2 linked regions of the Streptacidiphilus rugosus AM-16 genome follow. The protein of the gene in region 1 binds, or shares a complex with, the protein of each later gene. Links are inferred from orthologs where the notes say so. Each region holds a gene or a part of one and is shown on either strand. Other genes may lie near its edges.

The links.
Region 2: the proteins of secY (region 1) and secA are in contact, whole or in part, in a crystal structure (PDB 3DIN), measured with the Thermotoga maritima proteins. The link is inferred for Streptacidiphilus rugosus AM-16 from one-to-one orthologs. Residues at the interface, in WP_004081795.1 of Thermotoga maritima: Glu108, Gly109, Glu110, Glu111, Ala236, Glu237, Arg238, Arg239, Ile240, Thr241, Ile242, Gln243, Tyr244, Ala245, Arg246, Arg247, Val248, Thr249, Gly250, Arg251, Arg252, Val253, Tyr254, Gly256, Ala257, Ser258, Thr259, Tyr260, Leu261, Pro262; in WP_004082002.1 of Thermotoga maritima: Glu261, Ala262, Arg263, Lys300, Ala301, Arg302, Thr303, Ile304, Ile305, Leu323, Tyr324, Asp325, Pro326, Val329, Ser330, Tyr333, Ile336, Lys340, Phe345, Val349, Glu363, Phe364, Tyr374, Ser375, Gly376, Gly377, Glu393, Ile395, Thr482, Ser483.

What each region holds. Positions count from the first base shown.
Region 1 is NZ_JQMJ01000004.1:3,381,536-3,384,920, forward strand. What follows is about bases 462-3,279. They hold secY (preprotein translocase subunit SecY), read right to left. Parts: upstream 2,617-3,279; coding sequence 1,306-2,616; downstream 462-1,305. Other genes in these bases: map (type I methionyl aminopeptidase), read right to left, coding at 462-551; BS83_RS24175 (adenylate kinase), read right to left, coding at 647-1,306; BS83_RS24185 (glycosyltransferase family 39 protein), read left to right, coding at 2,936-3,279. Also shown: more of map, read right to left, coding at 1-461; more of BS83_RS24185, read left to right, coding at 3,280-3,385. UniProt on the Escherichia coli protein: The central subunit of the protein translocation channel SecYEG. Consists of two halves formed by TMs 1-5 and 6-10.
Region 2 is NZ_JQMJ01000004.1:3,079,894-3,083,743, forward strand. Bases 182-3,464 are described here. They hold secA (preprotein translocase subunit SecA), read right to left. Parts: upstream 3,103-3,464; coding sequence 382-3,102; downstream 182-381. Other genes in these bases: BS83_RS22855 (Rv3235 family protein), read left to right, coding at 182-208; BS83_RS22865 (GNAT family N-acetyltransferase), read left to right, coding at 3,339-3,464. Also shown: more of BS83_RS22855, read left to right, coding at 1-181; more of BS83_RS22865, read left to right, coding at 3,465-3,850. UniProt on the Escherichia coli protein: Required for protein export, interacts with the SecYEG preprotein conducting channel.

The sequences.
Region 1 (3,385 bases):
TCCATGTGCATGGCCGTGCCGATGCCGTGGCCGCCGAAGTCCTCGATGATGCCGTACTTGCCCTTGGGCGGCAGCGGCTGGCGGCGGATGTAGGTCTCGATGGCGCGGCTGATGTCGGAGAGGCGGTTGTTCTTCTTCACCGCCGCGATGCCGGCCCACATCGACTCCTCGGTCGTGCGGCTGAGGTCGTGCAGCTCCGGGGCGTGGCCGCCGCCGACGAAGACGGTGATCGCGGCGTCGCCGTGCCAGCCGTCGACGATCGCACCGCAGTCGATGGAGATGATGTCGCCGTCGTTCAGCACCCGGTCGCCGGGGATGCCGTGGACCACCTCGTCGTTGACGGAGGCGCAGATCACACCCGGAAACCCGTGGTAGCCCAGGAAGTTGGACTTGGCTCCGGCGCTCTCGATGACCTTCTTGGCGACCGCGTCCAGCTCGCCGGTCGTCGCGCCCGGCACCGCGGCCTCGCGGGCGGCCTTGAGCGCCTCGGCGACGACCAGCCCGGCCTCGCGCATCTTCGCGATCTGCTCGGGGGTCTTGATCTCAACCATGCGCTCTTCCGCTCTCCTCTTCCAGGGGCCGACAGCGAAAAGCCGCGGCCGCGACATCCCTCAAGGGTGTCACGGCCGCGGCCAAGACAGGAAACTCAGTCGTTCGCGTTCTCCCGCAGCGCGGCGATCGCGCGCCCGGTGACCTCGTCGACGGTACCGAGCGCCGAGATCGTGGTGACCAGGCCCTGCTTGCGGTAGTAGTCGATGATCGGCTCGGTCTCCGTGTGGTAGACCTCGAGCCGGGTGCGGACGGTCTCCTCGCTGTCGTCCGAACGCTGGTACAGCTCGCCGCCGCACTCGTCGCAGACGCCCTCCACGGCCGGCTTCTTGTAGAGCGCGTGGAAGATGTGCTGACTGTCGTTGCGGCACAGGCGACGGCCCGCGATGCGGCGGACCACCTCGTCCTCGGGAACCTCCAGGTCCAGCACACCGTCGAGGGTGATGCCGAACTCCTTGAGGATCTCGTCCAACGCGACGGCCTGCGCGGTGTTGCGCGGGAAACCGTCCAGCAGGAAGCCGTTCTCCGCGTCGGCGTGCTGCAGGCGGTCCTTCACCATCGCGATGGTGACCTCGTCGGGTACCAGCTTGCCCGTGTCCATGATGCTCTTCGCCAGGCGACCGAGCTCGGTGCCCTGAGAGATGTTGGCGCGGAACAGGTCGCCGGTGGACACGTGCGGGATGGACAGGGTCTTCGTCAGCCTTTCGGCCTGAGTACCCTTCCCGGCCCCCGGGGGTCCGACGAGGACGATACGCATCAGCGGAGGAACCCTTCGTAGTTGCGCTGCTGGAGCTGGCTCTCGATCTGCTTCACAGTTTCAAGGCCGACACCCACAACGATGAGGATGCTCGTGCCGCCGAACGGGAAGTTCGAAGACGACTTGAACAACCCGAGCGCGATGAGGGGCACCAGAGCGATCAGGCCCAGGTAGAGCGAGCCCGGCCAGGTGATCCTGGTCAGCACGTAGTTCAGGTATTCCGCCGTCGGGCGGCCGGCCCGGATGCCCGGGATGAAACCACCATACTTCTTCATGTTGTCGGCCACTTCCTCGGGGTTGAAGGAGATGGCCACGTAGAAGAAGGCAAAGAAGACAATCAGGACGAAGTAGAGAACCATGTACAGCGGGTGGTCGCTCTTCGTCAGGTTGTTCGTGACCCACTGACCCCAGCCGGAGTTGGTCTTCGAGCTGAGCTGGACCACCAGCGCGGGGATGTAGAGCAGCGAGCTGGCGAAGATGACGGGAATCACACCCGCCTGGTTGACCTTCAGCGGGATGTAGGTCGAGGTGCCGCCGTAGGCGCGGCGACCGATCATGCGCTTCGCGTACTGGACCGGGATCCGGCGCTGCGCCTGCTCGACGAAGACCACCAGGCCGACCATGGCCAGGCCCATCACGATGACGAAGGCGAACGTCAGCCAGCCCTTGCTGGCCTTGATGCTCCACAGCTGCGACGGGAACTGCGCGGCGACCGAGGTGAAGATCAGGATCGACATGCCGTTGCCGATGCCGCGGTCGGTGATGAGCTCACCGAGCCACATGATCACGGTGGTGCCGGCCGTCATGGTGATGACCATCGTGGCGACGGTGAAGACCGACTGGTTCGGGACCACGGTGTTGCCGTTGCACGCGCCGCCGAACAGGGCGCCGCTCTGCGCGGTCGCCGAGATCGCGGTCGCCTGCAGGATCGCCAGGGCGATGGTCAGGTACCGGGTGTACTGCGTGATCTTCGCGGTACCGGCCTGGCCCTCCTTCTTCAGCGCGTCCAGGCGCGGGATCACCACCGTCAGCAGCTGCAGGATGATGCTCGACGTGATGTACGGCATGATCCCGAGCGCGAAAATGGTGATCTGCAGCAGCGCACCGCCGCTGAAGAGGTTCACCAGGCCCAGCAGCTGATTGCCGCCCGACTTGTTCAGGCTGGTGAGGCAGGACTGCACGCCCGCGTAGTTCACGCCGGGGACGGGAATGTGGGCACCCATCCGGAACACGACCATGATGGCCAGCGTGAACAGCAGCTTCTTGCGCAGGTCAGGCGTCTTGAACGCGCGGGCGAACGCGGTGAGCACGGGGCCTCCTGCTGCTCCCTGCCGATGGCGGCGGGAGGGACGGTGGATCGGGGGGCTCCGTCAGGGTCGTCTGCCGAGACGGGGGGCCAACCTACTACTGGACTCCACGGACTCTAACAGCCTGTGGCCACACGAATGAAGCAGTGAACACGGCCGGGGTAAGGACTGCGTCAGGCTGACGCACCTTCGGGACGTTTCTGTCCGGTTTGGACGGCCGTCAACGCGCCGCCCGCCCCGTTCGGAGTAATCCCCCGGGCATCGGCCCAGCACGGGAGCCCGGTGTCCGGCATGGCTGATTTGCCCCTGCTAGACAGGATTCGTGGAGGGACGGATCTCGGCCGCGCGGGCTCGCGCGGCGCTCCGACGACTGCCCGTGTGGGCGCCGCCCGTTGCGCTGGCGCTGTTCCTCGGCGTCCGGCATCTGGGCCGCCCGCTCCTCTGGCGCGACGAGCTCGCCAGCTGGAGCGCGGCACGGCGCAGCGCGGGCCAGCTGTGGGGCCTGCTCGACCATGTGGACGCGGTCTCCGGGGCCTACTACTTCCTGCTGCACGGCTGGATCCAGCTCTTCAGCGGCTCGGCGGTCGGCCTGCGCCTCCCCAGCGTGCTGGCGACGGCGGCGACGGCGGGGCTGACCGCACTGGTCGGCCGGCAGATCTTCGGCGCCCGCGCGGGGCTGTGGGCGGGGATCCTCTTCGCCTTCGTCCCGACCGTCCTGCGCTACGCGCAGGAGGCGCGTTCGTACGCGCTGGCCGACACGGCTGTGCTCTTC
Region 2 (3,850 bases), 300 kb from region 1 along the record:
CGCCCTGGCCTGCCTCCGCGCCGACGGCTCGGCCCCGGTCCTGCACCGCGTCTTCGACTCCGCGCCGCGTCGCGACGCCCTGGAGATCACCGCCCTGGTCCGCGTGGGCGACCGCACCGAGACCCTCGCCTTCCGCCTCGAATGCCGCGCCCTCACCCGCAGCCAGCAGGCCACCTGGCGCTTCACGGCTCTGGAGAGCCGCTGGTGAGAAGCGAGCCAGTGGCAACGCCAAGGGGCGCGAGGAACTGCGCGAGCAACCACCCTGTGCGGATGGCCCTGCTCGTGCGGCGACTCCCCACTCACGGTGGCTTGTCGCGCAGTTCCCCGCGCCCCTGATGGTGCAACGGGCCCGGCAGAGACTCGCGCCCCTGGAGAGTGCGACTACTTCTTGCGGCGACGGCCGCCCTTCGCGGCCTTGCGGCGCTCCGCGCGGGTGAGGCCGTCGTCCTCGGAGTCGTCGTCCATGGAGATGTCGGTCTCCACCACGCCGTCGGCGGTGTCCATCGTCGGCGCCTTGTAGTGCAGGCGGTCCGGACGCTGCGGGGCGTCCAGCCCCTTCGCGCGGATCTCCACCGGAGCCGCGTCCACCGGGACCTCCTCCACCTGCTGCTCGACCTGGACCTCCAGGTTGAACAGGTAGGAGACGGACTCCTCCTTGATCCCGTCCATCATCGCGTTGAACATGTCGAAGCCCTCACGCTGGTACTCCACCAGCGGGTCGCGCTGCGCGAGAGCGCGCATGCCGATGCCCTCCTGGAGGTAGTCCATCTCGTAGAGGTGCTCGCGCCAGCGGCGGTCCAGGACCGACAGCACGACCCGGCGCTCCAGCTCGCGCATGACCGTCTCGCCCAGCTGGTCCTCGCGGTCGACGTAGCGGCCGTGGACGTCCTCCTTGACCGCCTCGGACAGCATGTCCGCGGTGATGCCGGAACGGTCGCCGTTCTCGTCCTCCAGGTCCTCGACCTTGAGGCTGATCGGGTAGAGCTGGGCCAGCGCGGCCCAGAGCTTGTCCCAGTCCCACTCCTCCGCGAAGCCGTCCGCCGTGGCGTCGCGCACGTACGCGTCGACGGTGTCGTCGATGAAGTGGTCGATCTGCTCGTGCAGGTCCTCGCCCTCGAGCACGCGGCGGCGCTCGCCGTAGATGACCTCGCGCTGCCGGTTGAGCACCTCGTCGTACTTGAGGACGTTCTTCCGGATCTCGAAGTTCTGCTGCTCGACCTGGGTCTGCGCGGACGCGATCGCGCGGGTCACCATCTTCGACTCGATCGGCACGTCCTCGGGGACGTTCGCCATCGAGAGCACGCGCTCGACCATGCCGGCCTTGAAGAGGCGCATCAGGTCGTCGCCCAGCGACAGGTAGAAGCGGGACTCGCCCGGGTCGCCCTGACGGCCGGAACGACCGCGCAGCTGGTTGTCGATACGGCGGGACTCGTGCCGCTCGGTGCCGAGCACGTAGAGGCCGCCCAGATCCTGGACCTCCTCCTGCTCGGCCTTGACGGCCTCCTTGGCCTTGTCCAGGGCGGAGCCCCACGCGGCCTCGTACTCGTCCGGCGTCTCGACCGGGGAGAGCCCGCGCTGCGCCAGCTCGGCCGCGGCCAGGTGCTCAGGGTTGCCGCCGAGCATGATGTCGGTGCCACGGCCGGCCATGTTGGTGGCCACCGTCACCGAGCCCTTGCGGCCGGCCTGCGCCACGACCTGGGCCTCGCGCTCGTGGTTCTTCGCGTTGAGCACCTCGTGCTGGACCCCGCGCTTGCGCAGCTCCTGCGAGAGGTACTCGGACTTCTCGACCGAGGTGGTGCCGACCAGGACCGGCTGGCCCTTCTCGTGCTTGTCGACGATGTCCTCGACCACGGCGGCGAACTTCGCCGGCTCGGACTTGTAGATCAGGTCCGGCTGGTCCACGCGCAGCGGCGGCTTGTTGGTCGGGATCGGCACGACGCCGAGCTTGTAGATCTGGTGGAACTCCGCCGCCTCGGTCGAGGCGGTACCGGTCATGCCGGAGAGCTTCGTGTAGAGGCGGAAGAAGTTCTGCAGGGTGATGGTGGCCAGGGTCTGGTTCTCGTTCTGGACCTCCACCCCCTCCTTGGCCTCGATCGCCTGGTGCATGCCCTCGTTGTAGCGGCGGCCGGCGAGGATACGGCCGGTGTGCTCGTCGACGATCATGACTTCGCCGTTCATGACGACGTAGTCCTTGTCCGCCTTGTAGAGCTCCTTCGCCTTGATGGCGTTGTTGAGGAAGCCCACCAGCGGGGTGTTGGAGACGTCGTAGAGGTTCTCGATGCCGAGGTAGTCCTCGACGCGGGTGACGCCCGCCTCCAGGATGCCGACGGTGCGCTTCTTCTCGTCGACCTCGTAGTCCCGGTCGATCTTGAGGCGCTGCACCATCTTGGCGAAGTCGCCGTACCACTTGGTGGCGGCGTCGGCCGGTCCGGAGATGATCAGCGGGGTACGGGCCTCGTCGATCAGGATCGAGTCGACCTCGTCGACGACCGCGAAGTTGTGGCCGCGCTGCACCAGCTCGTCCTTCGACCACGCCATGTTGTCGCGCAGGTAGTCGAAGCCGAACTCGTTGTTGGTGCCGTAGGTGATGTCGCAGGCGTACTGCGCCCGGCGCTCGGCGGGCGACATGTTCGCCAGGATGCAGCCGACCTCGAGGCCGAGGAAGCGGTGCACCCGGCCCATCCACTCCGAGTCGCGCTCGGCGAGGTAGTCGTTGGTGGTGATCAGGTGCACGCCCTTGCCGGCGAGCGCGTTCAGGTAGGTCGGGAGCGTGCCGACGAGGGTCTTGCCCTCACCGGTGCGCATCTCGGCGACGTACCCGAAGTGCAGCGCCGCGCCACCCATGATCTGAACGTCGTAGTGACGCTGACCGAGGGTGCGCTTGGCGGCCTCGCGCACGGTGGCGAAGGCCTCGGGGAGGATGTCGTCCAGCGTCTGGCCGTCCGCGAGGCGCTCACGGAACTCTTCGGTGAGCGCACGCAGCTCGGCGTCCGTCAGGTTGACGAAGTCCTCTTCGATGGAGTTGACCTGTTCTGCGATCTTGGTGAGCTTGCGAAGGATCTTTCCTTCGCCTGCACGCAGGATCTTGTCGAAGACGGACACGTGGGCTGGCTCCTTGCCTGGGCGGACCGGGCGGCTGGTTTCTGGCACCTTGCTCGCGGTAACGATTGGGCCACCGCGAGCCCATCGTATGCGAGGAGCCCCACCAGCCGGGAGGTCCGTCAGCACGAGGGATGATGTCGTCCTTGAGAGTGGCATTCGTTTTACGGCGACAGCGGTCGAAAACGGACAGCGGAAATGCGGATGTTCGAAGGTGGGGCTTCCGGGATACTTCTTCGATGGACCCTGTGATCTTGGAAACCGCGCGTCTCTCGCTCCGCCAGTTCACCGACGCGGACATCGACGGCATCCACGCCGCCTGCCAGGACCCGGACACCCAGCGGTTCACCAGCGTGCCGGTGCCGTACCGGCGTGAGCACGCGGAGAGCTTCGTCAGGGAGATCTGCCCCAAGGGCTGGGCGGAGGAGACCCTGCTGAACTTCGGCTGCTTCCGCAGGGACACCGGCGAACTGGTCGCCTCCACCGGCTTCCACGGCCGCCAGTTCCGGACCGACGGCGTGCTGGAGATCGGCTACTGGAGCGTGCCGTCCCAGCGTCGGCAGGGCTTCACGGCGGAGGCGGTGGCCGCGATGTGCGACTGGGCCTTCGACGAGGTCGGCGTGGCCAGGATCGAGTGGCTGGCCATGGTCGGGAACCAGGGCTCCCGCGCGGTCGCCGAGAAGGTCGGCTTCCGCTTCGAGGGCACCCTTCGCTCCCGGCTGCTGCAGCACGGCGTCCGGAGCGACGCCTG